DNA from 3 places in the Streptomyces sp. NPDC002911 genome. Region 1 is predicted to be linked to each of the others. Evidence: riboswitches for the same ligand, from Rfam matches in the RefSeq annotation. Region 1 holds a riboswitch; each other region holds the start of a gene.

Region 1 (7,388 bases):
AGGAGCGCTAGCAGGGTGGGGACCGTCAGCGAGCCGTCCAGTTGCCAGGACACGCGCGCTGCCAGCAACAGGGCGAAAACCAGCCGGGCGGCGAAGGCGAAGGAGACCAGGCCGGGCAGGCCCCGGACGATGAGACGGCGGTCCGCACGCGCTTCCGCGACCAGGGCGTCGTCAAGCGCTCCGTAGCCTTCGGCGGTCCGGCCTAAGGCCGCGAGCTGATGAAGGTCCGCAGCAGGTGGGCGGTGGCCGGGCGTGAACTCGCCGAGGCGGAAGGGCCCACAGCTGGGCATCCCCTCGGCGAAGCGCCGCGTCCCGTCCTTGACGATCAGGAAGTTCCCCTGACACAGGATCATGCGGCCGTCCCTTACGGGCCGGAGTGTGGGCAGGACGACCTTGAGGTCACCGTCCGCCCTTGCGGCCGAAAGGTCGAAGTTCACGGCGGCCAGCTTGTACACGGGCAGCATGTTCCTGCCCGCGAGGGCGGACAGCGAATGCAGGATGTCCGCGGAGGTCAGCGTCGATCCGTCGGTGAAGCGGACGCCAGGCCGGACGTGCAGGGTGTACGTGGACAGGTCCTCGGATATGTCGATCCCCCTGAGCACGCCGTAGCGCACGCCGTCCGGGGCGGAGGGATCGAGGTTTCCGAGGGTGCCGTGCCAGGCGCGGGCGCGGACCAGATCCAACGCCGAGGGGCCGTTGAAGAAGTCGAGCGTCTCGGAGGCGCCGCCCCCGACGAAGGCCGCACGGAGCGTGCCACCCGTGCGCGGTGAGGAGCCGGCGCGCCCCTTCCCGGAGGTGGAGGGGTCATCGGTCGAGCACGCCGCCAGCAAGCCGGGCCCCACGGCCAGGGCCACGGCTCCCGTGGCGCTGCGGCGCAGGAAAGCACGGCGGTCGAACTGTCTGGAGGTGCTTCTCCTTGACGAGGTACTGATCAGAGATGAGAGGGACGGGGAACGGGCGGTGGCCGCCCGCAGGCCGGTGCGGGGCACCGGCACCCGGATCTTCGCGGAGGCGCTTCGAGCCGGAGACCGTGCGGATCAGTGCACCGCGTCCCGGCGCAGGGCGACGGCACCCGACGGACACGCCCACACGGCATCGCGTACGGCGGGCAGTTCGGCAGCTGGCGGCGTGCCGTCCAGTACGCGAGGCCCAGACCGTCGTCGACGGCCTGGCCGAAGACAGCCGGTGCGGCGAGCACGCATTGCCCCGCCCCCACGCAGAGGTGCCGCTCTGCACTGACCCGCTCCGGTCCGGCCGGTCCGCTCGTCGCGCTCACGCGGACTCCTTCCCCTGCGTCATCGAGTGACGTCGGTGCCGTCACCACCTCCACAGCAATTGATCACGATATTCATATTCAACTTTCGGATCATCTCTTCCCGCTCATGGCGCCGGAGCCACGGCGGCCCTCGCCAGCTCGCCCGTGACGACGAACCCCAGCCGCCGGTACATCTCCACAGCGCCCGGCTCCGCGCCCAGGGTCATCGTCCGCAGCCCGCGGGCGCGGGAGTCCGCCAGCGCCGCCCGGCTCACGGCCAGTCCGTGCCCCCTGCGCCGTGCGGACGCAATGGTGGCGACGTTGTAGAGGCCGCCGACGCCTCCGTACGAGAACACCGAGGCGGCGGAGAGCACCTCGGCGCCACGCTTGACGAGGAAGTGCCGGAGAGGCGCCTCTTCGGTGAGCGGTAACGACTCCCATACGCACCGCGTGAAGTCCGCCTCGGCCTCGGACATTTCGTAGGCCGCCCGGTGCACGGAGACGAAGTCGGCCAGTTCCGACTCGCAGCGCACGCGCACGACACGGGCCCCGGAGTGCGAGCCCGCCCCCTCCGGGGCGGGAATCCTCGCGGTCAGCGGTGCTGACATGAGCTGGATCGACGGCATCGTCCGGAAGCCCGCGTGCGCCAGCGACCGGGCCAGGCCGGCCGGTGTGGCCGCGGGCCCGAGCCACCACACCGCATCGAGGCCCTTGGAGGCATGGATCCGCGCGACCTCCCTAAGTCGGCGTTCCAGGCCGTCCGGCGCGAAAGTGGCTGCGAACACGGTGTTGTAGGGGCGCGCCCGGGTCGGCGCACTCAGCAGTGCGCAGTCCGGTTCGAGGTCCAGCCGGACGAGTGGGGAGGACGCGAGGTACCTGAGGTAGGCGTACGCGTTGGATTCCGGCCCGGAACGTTCGACGGCGCCGACGGCACCGTCCACTCGATGCGTCAAGTGGTTCTCCTCATCAGGGGTAAGGCATTGCACGTGACTTTCACTCGGATCAGTGTCCTGGCGCGGGGCCGCCACGCGTCCTGACGGAGCCGGAGGTGACGGCCGGCAACATGTCCGCGAGCGGACCGCCATGGCCTGGGCACGCCTCCGGGACGGCCCCCGCTTGTCTTCGCCCCCGCCTGGCACTACTGTCGCCTCGCCTTGGTGAACGGGAAATCCGGTGCGATGCCGGTGCGGCCCTCGCCACTGTGATCGGGAAGTCCGGCTCCGGCCCCTGCGGGCAGCCACTGGGTCCTTGTGACCCGGGAAGGCGGAGTTCGGGCGGTGGTACCCGTAAGCCAGGAGACCGGCCAAGGCACTTCAACCATCCACGAGGTGCTGGAGAGGGTCTGCTGAGTCATGCACATAGCCGAGGGTTTTCTGCCTCCGGCGCACGCGATCGTCTGGGGTGTCGCGTCCGCGCCGTTCGTCGTCCACGGAGTCCGGTCCCTTACACGTGAAGTCAGGGAGAACCCTGAGAGCACGCTGCTTCTGGGGGCTTCCGGGGCCTTCACGTTCGTTCTTTCCGCTTTGAAAATTCCCTCCGTGACGGGGAGTTGTTCGCATCCCACAGGCACGGGGCTGGGGGCCATTCTGTTCCGTCCGCCGATCATGGCGGTCCTGGGCACCATCACCCTGCTGTTCCAGGCGCTGCTGCTCGCCCACGGCGGCCTGACCACGCTCGGCGCCAACGTCTTCTCGATGGCGATCGTCGGGCCCTGGGCGGGATACGCCGTCTACAAGCTGCTGCGCAGGTACGGCGTGCCGCTGATGGTTGCGGTGTTCTCCGGCGCATTCGTCGCCGACCTTTCCACCTACTGCGTCACCAGCATGCAGCTGGCGCTCGCCTTCCCTGACCCGAGCACCGGATTTCTTGGTGCGCTCACCAAGTTCGGCTCCATCTTCGCCGTCACGCAGATCCCTCTCGCGGTGAGCGAAGGACTTCTGACCGTGCTGGTGATGCGACTCCTCGTCCAGTCCAGCAAGAGGGATCTGACCCGGCTCGGCGTGTTCCTCACCGGCAGGCAGACCCGGACCGGGACAGCCGAGACCGAGGCGGTGGCGTGATGAACAGGGACACGAAGATCAACGCCCTTCTGCTGCTCGTCGTGGCCGCCCTGGCCGTTCTGCCTTTGGCTCTCGGCCTGGGTGACGGCGAGGAAGAGCCGTTCGCGGGCTCCGACGCCCAGGCCGAGACGGCGATCACCGAGATCGATCCCGACTACGAACCCTGGTTCGCCCCCTTGTACGAACCGCCGTCCGGCGAGATCGAGTCGGCACTCTTCGCCCTGCAGGCCGCACTCGGCGCGGGCGTCCTCGCCTACTACTTCGGACTGCGGCGCGGGCGCCGTCAGGGCGAGCTGGGGGCGACGGCGCAGCGGGACGGCGGTGGCGCCGCAGACAATGCCGGGGACCCCGCGACCCGGGGGAACTGAGCACACGTGCTGCCGATCGACGCGGCGGCGCACAGCAGTCGCTGGCGCCGCCGCCATCCCGCGGACAAAGCCGTGCTCGGCCTGGGGCTCACCATTCTGGCGATCTCGTTGCCGCCCTGGCCCGGCGCGGCCCTGGTCCTCGTCGCCTCCCTCGCCGTGCTGCTGGGGCCGGCGGGAGTGACCGTCCGCCATCTGTGGCGGGCGTACCGGGTGCCCCTGGGTTTCTGTGTCACCGGGGCGGCCACACTCCTCATCCAGATCGGCGGGCCGGGCGGGCCGGTCACCCTGGCCGACGAGGGGCCGGTCCGCGCCGGGGAGCTGTTGCTGCGTACCTCGGCCGCCTCGCTGGGCGTCCTGCTTTTCGCCTTCACCACCCCGATGTCCGACCTGCTGCCTCGCCTGGTCAGGGCGGGGGTGCCCGCACCGGTGGTGGACGTCGCGCTGGTGACGTACCGCATGAGCTTTCTGCTCCTCGACTCGGTGCGCCGCATCAGGGAGGCCCAGGCGGCCAGGCTCGGACATACCTCTCGGGCGGCCGCCTGGCGGTCCCTGGCAGGGCTCGGAGCCACCGCGTTCATCAGGGCCTTCGACCGCGCGGCGCGGCTCCAGGCGGGGCTGGCCGGGCGCGGCTACGACGGGACCCTGCGCGTCCTGGTGCCTGCGACCCCCGTCTCCGTCCGGTTCGTGGCCGTGAGCGTCACACTGCTCGGGGCCCTCACCGCCCTGACCTTCGCCCTGGAAAGGACCCTGTCTTGAGCGAGTCCGTACTGCTCGCCCTGCGGGGCGCGTCCTTCACCTATGAGGACGGCCCTGCCGTGCTGAGCGGCCTCGACTTCGAGGCGCACGAAGGGCGTGCGCTCGCCCTGCTCGGCCGGAACGGCAGTGGGAAGACCACGCTGATGCGGCTTCTCAGTGGCGGACTGCGTCCGCGCGACGGGCAGTTGACGGTCGAGGGCCGTCCGGTCACGTACGACCGAAGAGGGCTGACCCTGCTGCGTACCACCGTCCAACTGGTGGTGCAGGACCCCGACGACCAGCTGTTCGCCGCGTCCGTCTCCCAGGACGTGTCGTTCGGACCACTGAACCTCGGTCTGCCCGACACCGAGGTGCGGGCCCGGGTGGACGAGGCGCTCACCGCCCTCGACATCACGGCCCTGGCGGACCGGCCCACCCACCTTCTCTCCTACGGGCAGCGCAAACGGACGGCCATCGCGGGTGCGATCGCGATGAGGCCCCGTGTGCTGATCCTCGACGAGCCGACCGCCGGGCTCGATCCGGACGGTCAGGAACGGCTGCTCGCCACGCTCGGCTCCCTGCGCGACAGTGGCACCACCGTCATGATGGCCACCCATGACGTCGATCTCGCCCTGCGCTGGGCCGACGACGCCGCGCTCCTCACCCCTGCGGGTGTCCGCGCCGGATCCGCGCCCACGATGCTGGCCCGTACGGATCTCCTGCGGGATGCCGGGCTGCGGCTGCCGTGGGGCATAGCGGCCACCCGGATGCTGCGTGCGCACGGTCTGCTGGACGGCGCGACTCCCGGCCCCCGTACCCCGGAACAGCTCGCGGCGGGCTTCGCCACGCCGACCGACGACTGACTCCACTCGTGCCTGTTCGGCGTAAACGCACCGCATAGGGCCTTCGATAAACGCCGACTGCCTTTCTCGCGAGTTAACAGCCACTCACGATGCGAACGAACGTACGAATAGGACCGAAATCGCTCGACCGACATATGCATGAGCCACACAGGCACAGTTGATCTCAAATACTGAGAACCGATAGTGAGGCACATCCCAGGCCACAGGGCTCCGCCACATAATTCGGCTCGATGGGCATCTACTTTCGGACTCTTCACAAAGGGTTAACTCCATAATCCCTCCGGCCTGTTAGCGTCGCGAAGGAGGAGCGAAAGCACAGCAGGAGGTGAAGGGTGCGAGCAGCGGCGGTCCGGTGCGTGCTCGCGTTCCTGATGGGCCTCCTATTGGCCCCGTCCTCCGGCACGCCGTCAACAGATGTGCACGCGTACGCTTCGGAAATGCGGGGGGACACTCCGGCGAATGCGAGCGTGGGAGCCGCGCACGGGGGGTACGGGGAGTACGGGGCCTGTGGCACATCCGATCGCGGGGGCGAGCCGAACGGCCTTCTGCGCCATCGTGACCGGCATCGCTCCGCGACCGTTCCCGCTCCCGAACTCCCTTCGCGCTCCGCGGTGACGAGCGACGTCGGCGGCGCGCTCGCTCCGGCCGCCGTCGCGGCGATGGGCAACGCCCATCACGCCTCCAGATCCTCGACCGCGCACTCCTCCCCCGTACTTCAGGTGTTCCGCTGCTGAGCTGAGCCCAGGCGCTCGGAGACCTGCCCCTTGTCCACGGTCCTGCGGGACTCGTCGTCATGGGGTCATGCCGAGCTGCCCGCCGCGCACCCAGTTCTCGTACGCATGCCGACGCGCCGTCCTCCGGCGCGCCAGGAGGAACCGCTGCTATGCAATCTTTCGCCGACCACCCCACGGAACAGGTCCCAAGGATCAGCGACAGCGCCGTCTGGGCACCCCCGCCCGGCGACGTGCGTTCGGCCCCCTTCCGCACGGGATGAGGACCGCCATGGACCGTGTCAGCAAATTCCCCCACCTGCGGCAGGATTTCGCCGCGTCACTCGTTGTCTTCCTGGTCGCCCTGCCGCTGTGCGTGGGCGTCGCCGTCGCGTCCGGGGTCCCGGCCGAACTGGGCCTGATCACCGGCATCGTGGGCGGTCTCGTCACCGGCTTCATGCGGGGCAGCAGCCTCCAGGTGTCAGGGCCTGCCGCCGGTCTCACCGTGCTCGTCTTCGAGGCCGTCCAGACCTTCGGACTCCCCGTGCTCGGGGTGATCGTGCTCATCTCCGGGCTGCTGCAGCTCGCCATGGGCGCGTTGCGGCTCGGCCGCTGGTTCCGGGCCATCTCGGTCTCGGTCGTCGAGGGCATGCTCGCAGGCATCGGCCTGGTCCTCATCGCGGGTCAGCTCTACGCGGCCGCAGGCGTCGAGGCACCGCTCTCCGGTACCGGCAAGATGGCCGGCATCCCGGGGCTGCTGGCCGACGTCATGTCCAGTCCCGCGGCTCTCGCTTCACTCGCGGTCGGCGCCGCGACCATCGCCCTGATGGTGGGGTGGAACAAGATGCCGAAGCGGGTCCGGGCCGTGCCGGGCGCACTCGCCGCGGTCGTACTGGCCACACTCGTCACGCTGGCGTTCGGCCTGCCGGTCGAGACGGTCCAGGTCCAGGGGCTGCTCGACGCCGTCCAGATCCCCGCCCTGTCCGAGTTCGGCGGGCTCGCGAGCCCGAGCCTGCTCGGAACAATCGCGGCCTTCACCCTGATCGCCTCCGCGGAGAGCCTCTTCAGCGCGGCCGCGGTGGACCGGCTGCACGACGGGCCGCGTACCGAGTACGACAAAGAGCTGATGGCCCAGGGCACGGGCAACACCGTGTGCGGATTCCTCGGCGCACTGCCGATGACCGCGGTCATCGTGCGCAGCTCCGCCAACGTACAGGCGGGCGCACGGACCCGGGCCTCCCGGGTGCTGCACGGTGTGTGGCTGCTCCTGTTCGCAGCACTTCTGCCGTCCGCGCTGGGTCTCATCCCGCTGCCGGCCCTCGCCGGCATCCTCATCCACGCCGGATGGAAGCTGATCCCGCTGCGCCCGCTCGTGAAGCTTTGGCGTGAGCACCGCG
Region 2 (7,388 bases), on a different contig from region 1:
GCACGGAGGAGTACGAGAGCGGAAGGGCCCGGCTGCACAAGTACGTCGTGACCGAGAACGTCACCCGGACGGTGCCCGTGTCCCACGAGGAGGTACGCGTGGTGCGCGAGCCTATGCAGCCCGGCGAGGAGGGAACAGGCATGAAGGGGCGCGAACTCGGCGAGCAGGACGTCGAAGTCACCCTGCACGCCGAACGAGCCACCGTCCGCAAGGAGGCGGTCCCTGTGGAGCGGGTCCACCTCGAAACCAGCAAGGTCACCGAGCAGAAGGAAGTCTCCGCCGAACTCCGCAAGGAGAAGATCGACTACGCGGACGGCAAGGACACGGGCAGCGGCAAGGACATGGGCGGCGAGTTCGGCCAGGGACGTCGTCGCTGACCCCTCACACAGACGGCGGCGAAAGGCCGCACGACAGTATCGAGGGGCGGACCCGGGCGGTTCACGGGCCCGCCCTCTCGTCGCACTTCTGCCGACCGTGGACGGCTTCTCCCGGCAGGAACCGCACCGACGGGCGCCCGTCGGGCCCTTCCGGCGTCACCACCGCGCGTACGCGGTAGACATCGGCGATGAGTTCCTCGGTGATCACCTCCGAGGGCGTTCCGCCTGCCACCACTCGGCCTTCCCGCATGACCGTGACCCGGTCACAGAACATCGCGGCCAGATTGAGGTCGTGCAGCGCGACCACGGCCGTGACGGGCAGCGCGGCGACCAGCGACAGGAGTTCCAGCTGGTGCTGGATGTCCAGGTGGTTCGTGGGCTCGTCCAGCAGGAGTTCGCGCGGCTGCTGGGCCAGGGCGCGGGCGATCTGGACGCGCTGGCGCTCGCCCCCGGACAGGGTGTGCCAAAACTGTCCGGCGCGGTCGGCGAGTCCGGTGCGCGCAAGAGCCTCTCGTACAGCGCCCTCGTCCTCGGGGCGGGGCGCGGACCAGGCGCGCCGGTGCGGGATGCGGCCGAGGCGTACGACGTCCAGCACACTCAGGTCGACCTGGGTCACCGCGTGCTGGTCGACGACGGCCACGCGGCGGGCCACACCTCGTCGGCCGGTCTCGGCGAGGGTACGGCCATCGAGGGTGACGACGCCCGCGCCGGGAGTGAGGACACCCGCCATCACCCGCAGCAGCGTGGTCTTGCCGGAGCCGTTCGGCCCCAGGAGTCCGACCGTGGTGCCGGGCGGCGGCGCGATGCTCACGTCGTCGAGGACGATCCGCCCGCCGGCCTCCCTGCTGACCCGTGCGGCCCGCAGGCCGTCACCGGGAGTGCCCGCCCGGGTCATGCGTTTCTCCTCGTGCGGTAGAGGACCAGGACGAAGGCGGGCACCCCGATGAGGGAGGTGACGACTCCGACCGGGACCTCCTGCGGGTCGAGGACGGTCCTGGCCAGGGTGTCGACCCAGACGAGGAACACGGCTCCGGTGAGCGCGGTGACCGGCAGCAGCCTCCGGTGCCCGGACCCGGTCAGTGCCCGGGCGGCGTGCGGCAGGACGAGACCGACAAACCCGATGGCGCCCGCCGAGCTGACGAGGGCCGCGGTCAGCAGCGCGGTGGTGCAGAGCAGCACGATCCGGGTGCGGGCCACGTGCACCCCGAGGGCGGCCGCGGCGTCCTGCCCGAAGGCGAAGGCGTCGAGGGTACGGGCATGGCCGAGGCAGATCAGCAGGGTGACGGCCAGCACGGCGGAGCACATCCACACGTCGCCCCAGCCGACCCCGCTCAGCGAGCCGAGCAGCCAGAACAGCACGCCCCGGGTCTGTTCGGCGTCGGCCGCGGTCATCACGACGAACGAGGTGAGCGCGGAGAAGAGCTGCATGACCGCGACCCCGGAGAGGACAACCCGGTCGGTGGAGCCGCCGAGGAGGTGACTGAGCATCAGGACGAGGACGAACGAGCACAGGGCCCCGACGAAGGCGCCGCCCGAGATCGACACCGCTCCCCCGCCGACGCCCAGGACGACGACCACGACCGCCCCGGTGGACGCGCCGGAGGAGACACCGAGGACGAAGGGGTCGGCGAGCGGGTTGCGCAGCAGCGACTGCATCACGGTGCCGCACACCGCCAGCCCGGCCCCGCACACCGCGGCGAGCAGGGTACGGGGCATGCGCAGATTCCAGATGATGCCGTCGCGTATGGGGGTCAGTCGCCCATCGGTGAGGCCGAGGTGGGAGGCTACCGCGAACCAGACGTCGGGGACGGAGATGCGGGCGGGTCCGATCGTCACGGCCACCGCGACCGACAGGAACAGCAGGGCGGCCCCGGCGCTCCAAAGGACACCGCCGCGTAGGAACCGGGTTCCTGCGGCCGGAAGGACTGCGGGTGGCTGCACGTTCACGACCGGAGCGCGTTCGGTCTTCGTCACCCCGCGAGTCCGAACGAACGGAGCCCCGCGGCGACGCGCTCCACGCCCTCCACGGTCCGGATGGTCGGGTTCATGGCCTGGCCGCTGAGCAGGACGTAGCGCTTGTGCCGGACGGCGTCCAGATTCTTCGTGGCGGGGTTGGACTCCAGGAACTCGATCTTCTTCTCGGCGCTTTCGGCCGTCTGCGACTTACGGGTCAGGTCGCCGATGACCAGCACGTCGGGATTCCGGTCGGCGACCGTCTCCCAGTTGATCTGGGGCCATTCCTCGTGCGTGTCGTCGAAGACGTTCTCCGCGCCGAGCTTCTCGGTGATGATGCCGGGCGCACCGCAGCAGCCCGCGAGGTAGGGGGCTTCGGCGTTGGCGAACCAGTAGAGCAGGGTGGCATCGGAAGCGTCGATGTCCGCAGTCGCCTTGTCGATGCGGCCCTGGAGGCCGGTGATGAGCTTCGCGCCCCGCTCCGGAACGCCGAACACCGCGGCCAGGTCGCGGACCTCGTCGTAGACCGGGTCCATGGTCAGAGGCTCGGCTCGGGAGCCGTCGCTGCTGCCCGCGTGGTCCTTGCCCATGCAGTCGGAGGGTGCGAGGTACGTCGGTACGCCCAGTTCCTCGAACTGGTCGCGGGTTGCCACACCGCCCTTGCCTAGGGTGGATTCGAACGAGGCGCTGACGAAGTCGGGTTCCTCGGCGAGGACCTTCTCGGAGGAGGGCTGGCTCTCGGCGATCCGGGGCACGGTGGCTTCGTCCTTCTCCAGCCCCTTCATCACCGGGTCCGTCCAGGTCGCGGTGCCGGCGAGCCGGTCCGCGAGGCCCAGGGAGAGCAGGATCTCCGTCGATCCCTGGTTGAGGGAGACGGCGTGACGCGGTGCCGCGTCGACGGTCACCGTACGACCGCAGTTCTTCAGCGCCACGGGGAAGCCGGGGGCGGGGCCTTCCTGTGCCTCACCGTCGGACGCACTCCCGCCTCCGCCACAGGCGGCGAGGAGGACGAGTCCCGCGATGAGGAGGGCGGTTCGGCGTATGGTGCTGGCGATGGGCGACACGGAGTCCTCGGCGTCTCTGGGCTCATGCGCGGAGCCCGCTACGGTGTTCCGCTCCCGGTACGGAAGCGGGTACCAGCAGGTCTTCGGACTCGGGTTCGTCCGGACGGGGCGCCTTCCCGGTGCACCCGAGGGTGTCCCAGTGGCACTTGCCCCGCCCGTCCCCCTCACCGCTGCGCGTCAGCTCCGGATTCGCACCGGATTCCCTGACTCCACGTGGAGTGTGACTGGCGTCTGCAAGTTATCACGCGGCGCGTCGACGGCCTCGGGAGCCGTCGGCCGGTACGGGTCGGGCTCCGCCTCGTACCGGCCGTCGGGCGGTTCAGCGCTTGGGGTGAACCGATTCGCCGCCTTGCGTCTGCGGCTTCCCGCGCCGGCGGGCGAGCACCGACACCGTGCCCCAGTAGGCCAGCAGAACGACGCGCAGGCCGATGATCTCCAAGCGCTCCCCGAGGCGGCCGGACACGGTACGCCCCTTGGCCACGGAGCTCATCGGGCGTCCGCCCTGGTGGTGTTCCAGGGGCCGTGGGGATCGTCGTACGCGTTCGCGTACCCCGGTCCGGCGATCGGCCAGTCGGCGAGCAGTTCCTCGGGCAGGGCGAAGGATTCAGCCAGTTGCGGGGCGTGCGCGGCGACGGCCGCGATCAGCTGTTCGGCGGTCTCGGCCAGGGCCTCGACCTGATCACCGCTCAGGAACCCGGCGGCCAGCAGATCGCCGCTGTTGCGGGCCACCCATTCGACGGCGAACAGCCGCTCCAGCTCTCCCAGCCGGTCCCTGGCGGCGCCCTCGGGCAACGCCGCGCGGGCCTCGGCGTAGGCCGCGGCGGCCTCCCGGCACGCGTAGGCCTCGACCCCGCGCAGGGCGGGGCCCGAGGCGGCGTTCCACCGCTCGAGGAGGTCGGAGTCGGGCGCCCGCTGCGCGCGGGCCCGCGCCCGGGCGAACCAGATGTCCTGGACCGCGGCGAGGAGCCGGCCCAGGAAACGTGGGTCGTCCAGGTCACCGCGGTGCGGGGCTCGGCCCGGGGCGTCGTCCTGGTGGGGCTCGGCGGCGAAGAGCATCTCGGCCGCCGCCTTGGCATACAGGGCGATGTTGTCGCCCTCCGCGGTAATGGCTCCCTCCACTCCCGTGACGAGCTCGGTCATGCCGTTGTTCTCCAGCAGGGCCTGCGCGCCGCAGCGTTCACGGCTCTCGACGATGACGTCACGGGCCCGCCAGGTGATCCATGCCTTGGCTACATCGACGAGTCTGCCCGTGTCCGTCCGGACGTCCTCGTCCGTACAGGCCTCCCAGCGCTCCTGTGCCCTGCGGTAGAGCAGGCTCATGGCGAAGACCGTGGCCATGGCCGAGGCGAGCGGTCCGTGGTGGGACCGATGGGCGTTGACGGGCACCGGCGGCTTACCGCGGGTCCCGGAGATCAGCCGGTGGCCGCCGTAGCGCACGGCGACCGCCAGGGTCGCGCGAGCCGAGCCCGCCGCGCAGGCGCTCATGGAGATCCGGCCGGGGGTCACCCGCCCGATCGAGGTCAGGAAGCGCCGCCGCCTGTCACCCGGTCCCGTGCTGAACTTTCCTGGGGAGTCGCTCTCTTCGCCGGATCCCAGCAGTGCGTCCCGCGCAACGAACAGCCGGTCGAACGAGGTCAGGCAGTGGTCCACCGGGCTGCCCATCCGGGCCGGAAGCCGCCGCACCCGGACGCCCGGCAGCGCCTGTTCGTCGTCGGTGAGCGGCACCAGGAAGAGGCGCACCCCGTGGTCCGAGCCGTCGGCGACCAGGCGTGCGGCCACCAGTCCGGACTTGGCTCCGCCCGCCGGGCTGGTGTTGGGCATGAACTTCTGCGCGCCCGCGTTCGGGGTGTGCAGGACGAATCCGTCCCTCTCCCGGTCGTACGTCGCAGTGGTCTCCATGGCCGCCGCGTTGTTGCCGTGTGCCACCTCGGTGCAGAGGAAAGTGCCGATGCGCCGCATCGTCAGATAGTCCGACAGGTCACGGCGACCGGAGCATTCGTGATCGAGGAGACTGCCGAGGAAGAGGTTGTAGTGGATGCCCGCCACGGTGGTCAGCGCTGGGTCCACCGGGCCCAGCCACGCGTGCAGGGCGGCCAGCGCGCGTGGGTCGGAAGCGAGGCGTGCTCCGCTGTCGAGGGAGAGGTTGAGGATCCGCAACCGGTCGTAGGCGAGTTCCAGTCGCTCTTCGGGCGTACCGCCGACGGGGCGGCGGAACGGTTCTGTGCTGATCAGCCGCTGCCAGAATCCGTGCTCGCGGCGGAAATCCGGGCCGAGGAGGACGCCGGTCAGCAGTTCGGTGGTGGACGGTGGGCCGGTGTCGGTAAGGGTCACGGTCATAACGAAATGAACGACCGGGGTACGGGCGAGGACACCCTGGACACTGTCACCGCTCCGGGACCGGCGCGCTGGTCAGGGCCTCTTTCAGCTCCTCCTCGTCGGGAGGCAGCGCACCGGCCCGTGCGACGGTCACTGCGGCCGAGGCCACCGCGTGGCGCAGCACGTCGCCCAGAACGGCGTCGTCCAGGGAGCGCAACCGTGCGCGGCCCCGCGCTCCGAGCAGTCCGTGCGAGGCCAGGGCGTGCAGTGTGCCCGACATGAAGGCATCGCCTGCCCCCACCGTGTCCGCGACCCGTACGGGCGGCGCGCCGATGCTCACCGTCGCGCCCGGCAGGAATGCCACTGCCCCTCCGGCGCCCCGGGTGACCAGGACGACCGCCGCGCCGGAGCGCAGCCACCGCTCGGCGGCCTCCTCCGGGGCCTCGTCCGGATACAGCCATCGCAGGTCCTCGTCGCTGGCCTTGACGATGTCACTCAGCGCCGCACAACGCTCCGCCCGGTGTACCGCACGGGCATGGTCACCCATCAGCGCGGGCCGCACATTGGGGTCGTAACTGACCGTCGCCGCTGTCCGGAGTGACCGGACGAGGTCCAGGACGGTGTCCGCGCCGGGCTCCAGGGCGGTGGCGACGGACCCGGTGTGGACATGCTGGGGCGGCTCCCCGGGCTGCTCCACCGGGCCCAGCGTCCAGGTGATCTCGAAGGTGTACGCGGCCCGGCCGGCCTCGTCGAGGCACACCGTGGCGGCCGGGGTGGGCGCACCGCTCCCGTCCGTGAGGACCCGAACCCCGGCCGAAGCAAGGTGGTCCTTGATCAGCCGCCCGTGGGAGTCCTGGCCGAGCTGGGTGATCAAGGTGGTGCCCAGCCCCAGCCTGGCCAGACCGTACGCGACGTTCGCGGGGCTACCGCCGGGATGGACCCGGTCCGGCGCGCCCGGCAGCCGGACGACGTCGGCGACGCATTCGCCGATGACCAGCAGGGCGGGGCTGTCGGGCATGAGGAGCGGGTCTCCTGGGGAACGCGGGCGGAGGTGGCCGGCGGAGCACTACTGCCACAAGGCTCACGATTCTGCCCGGTGCGCAGGACCAGCGGGGATCCGGGGGTCAGGAGGGTTCAGGAGGCTTCCTTGCCGCTTTCGTCCCCGTAACGCCGCTCAAATTTCGCGACCTGGCCCTCCGTGTCGACCACCCTCGCCTTGCCGGTGAAGAACGGGTGGCTCTCGGCGGAGATCTCCACATCGATGACCGGATAGCTGTTGCCGTCGTCCCAGTCGATGGTCTGCTCGCTCGACGCGGTGGACCGGGTCAGAAAGGCATACCCGGCGGAGCTGTCACGGAAGACCACGGGGCGGTACGACGGATGCTTGTCCTGTTGCATGCCTGCTCCTGGAGGTACGGGGATCTCGCATCCCGCTTCGGGCCAGCCTCCCGAACGGCGAGGGAGGGCGCGATCCGGGGCGTCCGTACGGAGCAGCGGATCGGCCGCGTGCTGCTCGATCGTCTGCTGCAGATGCTCGACCTGGCGGCGCCTGCCCGGCACATGGCCGGACCACGCGGCCAGGCCGGCGAGCCCGGCCGCGTGGTCCGACGAGGTGACGGAGTGCGCGGCCGGCCAAAGGCGCTCACGTCCGCCGCGGTGCTCCGCCTCCCCGGCGAAG
Region 3 (7,388 bases), on a different contig from region 1:
TTGGACACCTGGGCGGTCGAGGCGAGTTCGCCCTGCCCCGAGGCCCCGTCGTACAGCCCCATCACCCCTTCGACGACGGCCAGGTCGCAGCCGCTCGCACCGTGCGCGAACAGCGGGGCGACGAGCCCGGGCCCGCACATGTACGCGTCGAGGTTGCGCCCCGGGCGGCCGGTGGCCAGCGCGTGGTACCCCGGATCGATGTAGTCGGGTCCCACCTTGTGCGGGGACACCGTGAGGCCACGCCCCGCGAAGGCCGCCATCAGGCCCGTGGCGACCGTGGTCTTGCCGCTGCCGGACGCCGGAGCGGCGATGACCAGACGAGGAACGCTCACCACTCGATGCCTCTCTGGCCCTTCTGGCCGGCGTCCATCGGGTGCTTGACCTTCGACATGTCGGTCACCAGGTCGGCGGCCTCGACGAGCTTCTCCGGAGCGTTCCGCCCCGTGATCACCACGTGCTGGGTGCCTGGACGGTCCCGCATGACCTGGACGACCTCGTCGGTGTCGATCCAGCCCCAGTGCATCGGGTAGGCGAACTCGTCGAGCACGTACAGCTTGTACGTCTCGGCGGCCAGGTCCCGCTTGACCTGCTCCCAGCCCTCGCGGGCCTTCTCCTCGTTGTCGGAGTTGTCACCGTGAATGCCCCGCTGGACCCACGACCACCCCTCGCCCATCTTGTGCCAGTCGACGGTGCCGCCCTCGCCGCTCGCCCCGAGCACCTTGAGCGCGTTCTCCTCGCCGACCTTCCACTTCGCGGACTTCACGAACTGGAACACCCCGATCGGCCAGCCCTGGTTCCAGGCGCGCAGCGCCAGCCCGAACGCCGCCGTCGACTTTCCCTTACCGATGCCCGTGTGCACGAACAGCAGCGGCCTGTTACGCCGCTGACGTGTCGTCAGTCCGTCGTCCGGTACCGATACCGGCTGTCCCTGTGGCATTAAGCGGCCCTCCCGGCAGCAGTGATGTCCTTGACCAGCCCGGCGATCGAGTCGGCGCGCAGCTCGTCGAGCGTGACCGCGCTGCCTCCCAGATCCCGGGCGAGCTGTGCGGCGAGACCGAGGCGTACGAACCCCGACTCGCAGTCCACGACGACGGAGGCGGTGCCCTCGGAGGCGTGCAGCCGCCCGGCCCGCGCCGCCAGCGCCACAGGGTCGACGCCCCCGGTGGCCCGGCCGTCCGTCACCACGACGAGCAGCGGCCGGCGCGACGGATCGCGCATCCGCTCCACCCGCAGCACGTCGTGCGCCTTGAGCAGTCCGGCGGCCAGCGGGGTGCGCCCGCCGGTCGGCAGCGACTCCAGCCGTGCGGCCGCCGCGTCCACCGACGAGGTGGGCGGCAGCGCCACCTCGGCGTCCTTGCCCCGGAAGGTGACCAGACCGACCTTGTCCCGGCGCTGGTACGCGTCCAGCAGCAGCGACATCACCGCCCCCTTGACCGCGCTCATCCGCTGCCGGGCCGCCATCGACCCGGAGGCGTCCACGACGAACAGCACGAGGTTGCCCTCGCGCCCCTCCCGGGTCGCCTGCCGCAGATCGTCACGCCGTACGACGAGGCCCCGCCCCGACCGCCCGCGCGTCCGCTGGTGCGGCGCCGCCGCCTGCACGGTCGCCGCCAGGTGCAGCTTCGTCAGCGCACCCTCGGGCCGCCGCGACCCGGTGGTCCGGCCGTGCTCGGTGCGCGCCCGGGACCGCCGCCCGGCCGCGCCCTCGCCCAGCCCGGGCACGCTCAGCATCTTCGTACGGAACGGCTCGCCGGCCCGCACGGGCTGCTGATCCCCGGCGCCGCCGCCCGGCGCGGGCGCGTCACCGCTCCCGGCCTCGTCCCGGCCGGGCGTGTCGGAACCGCCGGCGTCGGGACCGGTCGCGTCCGTACCACCGTCGTCGGGGCCGCCGCCCTGCGGGGGCACGCCGCCGCCGGGCCCGTCGGGGTCCGGATCGTCGTCGCCTCCGCCGTCCTCGTCCGCCGCGTCCTCGAGGGCCTCGTCCAGCTTGTCCTCGTCCAGCCCGGGCGCGTCGAACGGATTGCGCCGGCGCCGGTGGGGGAGTGCCAGGAGCGCGGCCTGGCGTACGTCGTCCGCGACGACCTCCTCGCGCCCCGCCCACGCGGCCAGGGCCGTCGCGGTGCGGGCCATGACGATGTCGGCACGCATGCCGTCGACCTCGAACGCCGCACACGTCGCCGCGATCTGCCGCAACACGCCGTCGCCGAGCACCACCTGGGGAAGCAGGGCGCGCGCGGCGACGATCCGCGCACGCAACGCGGCCTCCTCGTCGGCCCACCGTGCGGCGAAGGCGGCCGGATCGTCGTCGTAGGCGAGCCTCCGCCGTACGACCTCGACGCGCAGGTCCGTCTCACGCGAGGCGGCCACCTCGACGGTCAGCCCGAAGCGGTCCAGCAACTGCGGCCGGAGCTCGCCCTCTTCCGGGTTCATGGTCCCGACCAGCAGGAAACGTGCCGCGTGACGGACGGAGACGCCTTCGCGCTCGACGTACGAGGCGCCCATGGCCGCCGCGTCGAGCAGCAGGTCCACCAGGTGGTCGTGGAGGAGATTGACCTCGTCGACGTACAGAATCCCGCGATGGGCGTCGGCGAGGAGCCCCGGCTCGAAGGCCTTCACCCCCTCCGAGAGGGCCCGTTCGATGTCGAGCGCGCCGACCAGCCGGTCCTCCGACGCGCCGACCGGAAGCTCCACGGTCCGCGCCGGACGAGACACGCCCGTTCCCGTCTCATGGGGGCCGTCGGGACACGCCGGATCGGGCGCGCCCGGATCGCACGAGAAGCGGCAGCCCGCCACGACCGCGACCTCGGGCATGAGCGCGGCGAGCGCCCGCACGGCGGTGGATTTGGCGGTGCCCTTCTCACCCCGGACCAGGACCCCGCCGACGGCGGGACTGACCGCGTTGAGCAGGAGGCCGAGCCGCAGATCGTCCTGCCCGACGATGGCGGTGAAGGGATAGGGCGTATTCACTGAGCCTCCTCTGTAGCGACCACACCTGCATGGCCGGGTGCGCCCGGCATTCCTGGAGCGGGATCCGGTACGGGCACCGGCGGCGCACCCGGGGCGATGAACGGCAACCCCTCCGGCGCGCCGGTCTCGATCAGCCGCCACAAGGCGTCCGTATCGGCGTGTTCCTCGATCAGGTCCCCCAGCCGGTCCAGTTGTTCCTCCCGTAGCGCCCCGAAGCTCATGTCCGGCGCAGGAACGAACCGCCGTCCCGCGGCCCGCGCGACCTCGCCGAGGAACGCCCGCCGGAACGCGTCGCTCTCCAGCGACCCGTGCCAGTGCGTCCCCCAGACCGAGCCCACCCGGCACCCGTCCAGGAACGGTTCGCCGCCAGTCACCTCGGCGACCCCGTGATGGATCTCGTACCCCTCCACCGGCTCCCCGAGCGCTGACCCGACGGGCCGCCCCAGGACCTTCTCCAGGCCGAAGCGGATTCGCACGGGCAGCAGTCCGAGCCCTTCGACCAGACCGGCCCGCGACTCGACGTCGTCCTCGATGCGCTCGCCCAGCACCTGGAACCCGCCGCAGATCCCCAGCACCGGCCGCCCCTCGGCGGCCCGCCGCCGCAGCGCGTCGGCCAGCCCCCGTTCGCGCAGCCACGCCAGCGCCTTCACGGTGCCCCGCGTCCCGGGCACGATCACGAGGTCCGCGTCGGCGATCTCCTCCGCCCGGTCCGTGAACCGGACCACCACCCCCGGCTCGGCCGCCAGAGCGTCCACATCGGTGAAGTTCGACATCAGCGGTACGGCGCACACCGCGACCCGCAGCACGTCCTCGCCGTGCGGCGGCGCCACGACCGACTCCCGTACGGTGCCGCGCATCGATACCCGCAGCCCGTCCTCCTCGTCGATACCCAGCCCATGGGCGTACGGCAGCACCCCGTACGTCCGCCGGCCCGTGAGCCCGAGGAGCATGTCGAGACCGGGCTCCAGCAGCGACACGTCACCGCGGAACTTGTTGACGAGGTACCCGGCGATCAGCGACTGGTCCTCAGGGCTCAGCAGCGCCGTCGTACCGAAGAACGAGGCGAACACACCGCCCCGGTCGATGTCGCCGACCACCAGCACGGGAAAGCGCGCGGCCCGGGCGATGCCCATGTTCACGATGTCCGTACGCCGCAGATTGATCTCGGCCGGACTGCCCGCCCCCTCGCAGATCACGGCGTCATACGTGCCCCGCAACTGCTCCAGACAGTCCACGACCGTCCCCAGCAGCGCCTCCTGGCGCCCCCCGTGGTAGCCGCGCGCACTCATCTCGCCGACCGGCTTCCCCATCAGGACGACCTGGCTCGACCGGTCGCCGCCGGGTTTGAGCAGCACCGGGTTCATCAGAGCCGACGGCTCCACCCGGGCGGCCTGCGCCTGCATCGCCTGGGCCCGGCCGATCTCCGCGTTCTCCCGGGTGACGAACGAGTTCAGCGACATGTTCTGCGCCTTGAACGGTGCGACCTTGACTCCCTGACGCACCAGCCACCGGCAGATCCCGGCCGTGACGACGCTCTTGCCCGCGTCCGAAGTGGTACCCGCGACCAGCAGCCCGCCGCTCATGTGACTCTCCGTCCCATGGCCAGCCGCCCCGCCGCACACACGGCGAGGGCCAGCACACTCACCCGGCGCGACAGCCGCACCGCGCATTCGATGTCCGTGACCCGCACGTCCCGCCCGGCCTCGCCGTTGAGCACCGGCCGGTGCTCGACCCGCCCGCCGTAAGCGAGGGTGCCGCCCAGCCGTACGCCGAGCGCACCCGCGAACGCGGCCTCCACCGGGCCCGCGTTGGGACTGGGATGCCGGCCCGCGTCGGCCCGCCAGGCCCGGACCGCCTCGCGCGGGCGGCCCCCGGCGGCCACGGCGAGCACGGCGGTCAGCCGGGCCCCGGGCCAGCCGGCGACGTCGTCGAGCCGGGCCGACGCCCAGCCGTAGCGCCGGTAGCGGGGCGATGTGTGGCCGACCATGGCGTCGAGCGTGTTGACGGCCCGGAAGGCCACCAGCCCGGGCACCCCGCCGAGCGCGCCCCACACCAGGGCTCCCACGACGGCGTCCGAGGTGTTCTCGGCGACGGACTCCACCACCGCGCGGGCGATCTGCTGTTCGTCCAGCGACTGCGGATCACGGCCGCACAGATGCGGCAGCCGCTCCCGGGCCGGCTCGATGTCCCCCACGGCCAGCGCCCCGCCGATGGCGCGCGCCTCGCGGCCCAGCGAAGTGCCCCCGACGACGGCCCAGGTGGCGGCGGCGGTCAGCGCCACGGCGGCGGCGGGACGGTTCCGCACGGCACGGGCGGCCAGCGCGGCCGCTCCCGTGGCGCCCCCGGCACAGACGAGCGTGTGCAGGGCGCCCCAGCCGCGGTGATCGCGCCACAGCCGGCTCTCGGCACCCGCCGCTGCACGCCCGAAGGCGGCGACGGGGTGGCCCCGCCGGGGATCACCGAGCAGCAGGTCACCGATCAGACCGGCGGCGGCGCCGTACGCGAAGATGCGGTCGGCTCGCACCGCTCAGCCGGCCGTCGCGCCTCGAAGGGCCTTCACAGCGGGTGGTGCGGCGACCGACGCAGGGCAGCCAGACATGGCGTATGTCCTCACTCAGGGTCCGCGCCCTGGTTCGACGTGACCGGCGACGAGAGTCTCCTGGCTCCCGGATCCGCAGTTCCTCCGGCCTTCCAGCCCGCGGTGGCGGACCGTGACTTCCGTGTGGAGGCTGCTCCCCGGTGACAGTGGCGGGACCGCGCCGGATTCGCACCGGCTTCCTCTCCTGTCGCCGTAAACGGCTCCGGCAGTCCACCATGCGCCGCGAACGCCCGTCAACCTGCCGCTGACCTGCGAGGCTTCAATGTGCTCAGACGCACACCGGCCGGACACACACGTGGTGTGTCCGGCCGGTGCGCGCCCGCGCGGAGGTCAGGCGACGATCAGATAGATCCCGTACGCGACCGCCGCCAGGCACAGCCCGAAGCAGGCGTACGCGCCGGTGCGTGTCAGGACGCCGGCCCCGCCGCCGCCCTGAGCCGTCGGAGTCTGCTTGGCGAGGCCGATGATGCCGAGAGTGAAGAGGCCGACCAGTGCGACGGTGACCACGAGGCTGACGCCGAAGACGGAGGCGAGAGCTGCCCAGTCGATGTTCATGCGGATCTGTCCTTACACCGTGGCCGGCCGGGCCGGATCGGCCGGGGTCTCGGCCGTGGGGGCCGGAGCGTGGATGGTGGTCTTGAGCTCGGTGGAGGCCCCACCGACGGGCGGCGGGCTGACGGCCGCGATGGCGTCCGTGACGACGCCCGCGGGCTCGTCCTCGGTCGCGTTGACGTTGGTGTGGTCGACCGGCTTGCGGCGCGACAGCAGCCAGATGGCGGCGGAGCCCGCGACGAGGATCACTGCGACCACCGCGACGCCCCAGGGGCCCTGCTTGGTCAGGAACTCGGAGCCCGCACCGATCAGACCGGCGGCCGGCAGGGTCAGGCCCCACGCGACGAACATCCGGGTGGCGGTGGACCAGCGGACCGTGCCGCCCTTGCGTCCGAGGCCGGCGCCCATGACGGCGCCGGAGCAGGACTGCGTGGTGGAGAGCGAGAAGCCGAGGTGCGAGGAGGCCAGGATGACCGTGGCCGCGCTCGTCTGGGCCGCGAAGCCCTGCGGCGGACGCAGGTCCGTGAGGCCGCTGCCCATGGTGCGGATGATGCGCCAGCCACCGAGGTAGGTGCCCAGCGCGATGGCGATACCCGCGGAGGCGATGACCCAGACCGGCGGGTTGGAGCCGGGGGAGAGGACGCCGCCGGTGACCAGGGCCAGGGTGATGATGCCCATGGTCTTCTGCGCGTCGTTGGTGCCGTGGGCGAGCGAGACGAGACCGGCCGAGGCGATCTGACCGGCGCGGTACCCCTTGGCGGTCGACTTCAGCTGGGCCGGGTCCGTGATCTTCCGGTTCAGGCGGTACGTCAGCTTCGTGGCCAGCAGTGCGGCGAGACCGGCGACGACAGGCGCGGCGATCGCGGGCAGCAGGACCTTCGTGACGACGGTGCCGCCGTTGATCGAGGACCAGCCGGCCGACATCACCGCGGCGCCGATGAGGCCGCCGAAGAGTGCGTGGGAGGAACTTGAGGGCAGGCCGACCAGCCAGGTCAGCAGATTCCACAGGATGGCGCCGACGAGCGCCGCGAAGATGACCTCGGTTCTGAGGCCGTTCTCATTGATGATCCCGCCGGAGATCGTCTTGGCGACCTCCACCGACAGGAAGGCGCCGACGAGGTTGAGAACGGCGGACATGGCCACCGCTGTCTTGGGCTTGAGCGCGCCGGTCGAGATGGTGGTGGCCATCGCGTTGGCGGTGTCGTGGAAACCGTTCGTGAAATCGAACACGAGAGCTGTCACGATCACGATCGCGAGCAGCAGCGTGATG

Evidence for each region. A riboswitch is a leader RNA that binds a small molecule or an ion and turns the genes downstream of it on or off. The one in region 1 is predicted to bind cobalamin.
Region 2: another riboswitch for cobalamin. It lies ahead of ACWD04_RS06425 (ABC transporter substrate-binding protein); the one in region 1 lies ahead of ACWD04_RS21460 (energy-coupling factor ABC transporter permease).
Region 3: another riboswitch for cobalamin. It lies ahead of ACWD04_RS29130 (cobalamin biosynthesis protein); the one in region 1 lies ahead of ACWD04_RS21460 (energy-coupling factor ABC transporter permease).

What each region holds. Positions count from the first base shown of each region.
Region 1 is NZ_JBSFUO010000013.1:173,934-181,321, forward strand. Features, by position in the region: partial or broken gene ACWD04_RS21450 (salicylate synthase) at 1-905, opposite strand, end outside; gene ACWD04_RS21455 (GNAT family N-acetyltransferase) at 1,381-2,208, opposite strand; cobalamin riboswitch at 2,394-2,577, shown strand; gene ACWD04_RS21460 (energy-coupling factor ABC transporter permease) at 2,608-3,315, shown strand; gene ACWD04_RS21465 (energy-coupling factor ABC transporter substrate-binding protein) at 3,315-3,683, shown strand; gene cbiQ (cobalt ECF transporter T component CbiQ) at 3,690-4,439, shown strand; gene ACWD04_RS21475 (energy-coupling factor ABC transporter ATP-binding protein) at 4,436-5,281, shown strand; gene ACWD04_RS21480 (SulP family inorganic anion transporter) at 6,284-7,388, shown strand, end outside.
Region 2 is NZ_JBSFUO010000003.1:250,579-257,966, forward strand. Features, by position in the region: gene ACWD04_RS06410 (PRC and DUF2382 domain-containing protein) at 1-377, shown strand, start outside; gene ACWD04_RS06415 (ABC transporter ATP-binding protein) at 439-1,272, opposite strand; gene ACWD04_RS06420 (FecCD family ABC transporter permease) at 1,269-2,318, opposite strand; gene ACWD04_RS06425 (ABC transporter substrate-binding protein) at 2,348-3,394, opposite strand; cobalamin riboswitch at 3,452-3,638, opposite strand; gene ACWD04_RS06430 (hypothetical protein) at 3,714-3,884, opposite strand; gene ACWD04_RS06435 (acyl-CoA dehydrogenase family protein) at 3,881-5,731, opposite strand; gene ACWD04_RS06440 (carbohydrate kinase family protein) at 5,778-6,728, opposite strand; gene ACWD04_RS06445 (type B 50S ribosomal protein L31) at 6,845-7,108, opposite strand.
Region 3 is NZ_JBSFUO010000031.1:8,091-15,478, forward strand. Features, by position in the region: gene ACWD04_RS29110 (cobyrinate a,c-diamide synthase) at 1-335, opposite strand, end outside; gene cobO (cob(I)yrinic acid a,c-diamide adenosyltransferase) at 329-937, opposite strand; gene ACWD04_RS29120 (putative cobaltochelatase) at 937-2,967, opposite strand; gene ACWD04_RS29125 (cobyric acid synthase) at 2,964-4,550, opposite strand; gene ACWD04_RS29130 (cobalamin biosynthesis protein) at 4,547-5,491, opposite strand; cobalamin riboswitch at 5,620-5,748, opposite strand; gene ACWD04_RS29135 (hypothetical protein) at 5,897-6,121, opposite strand; gene ACWD04_RS29140 (anion permease) at 6,134-7,388, opposite strand, start outside.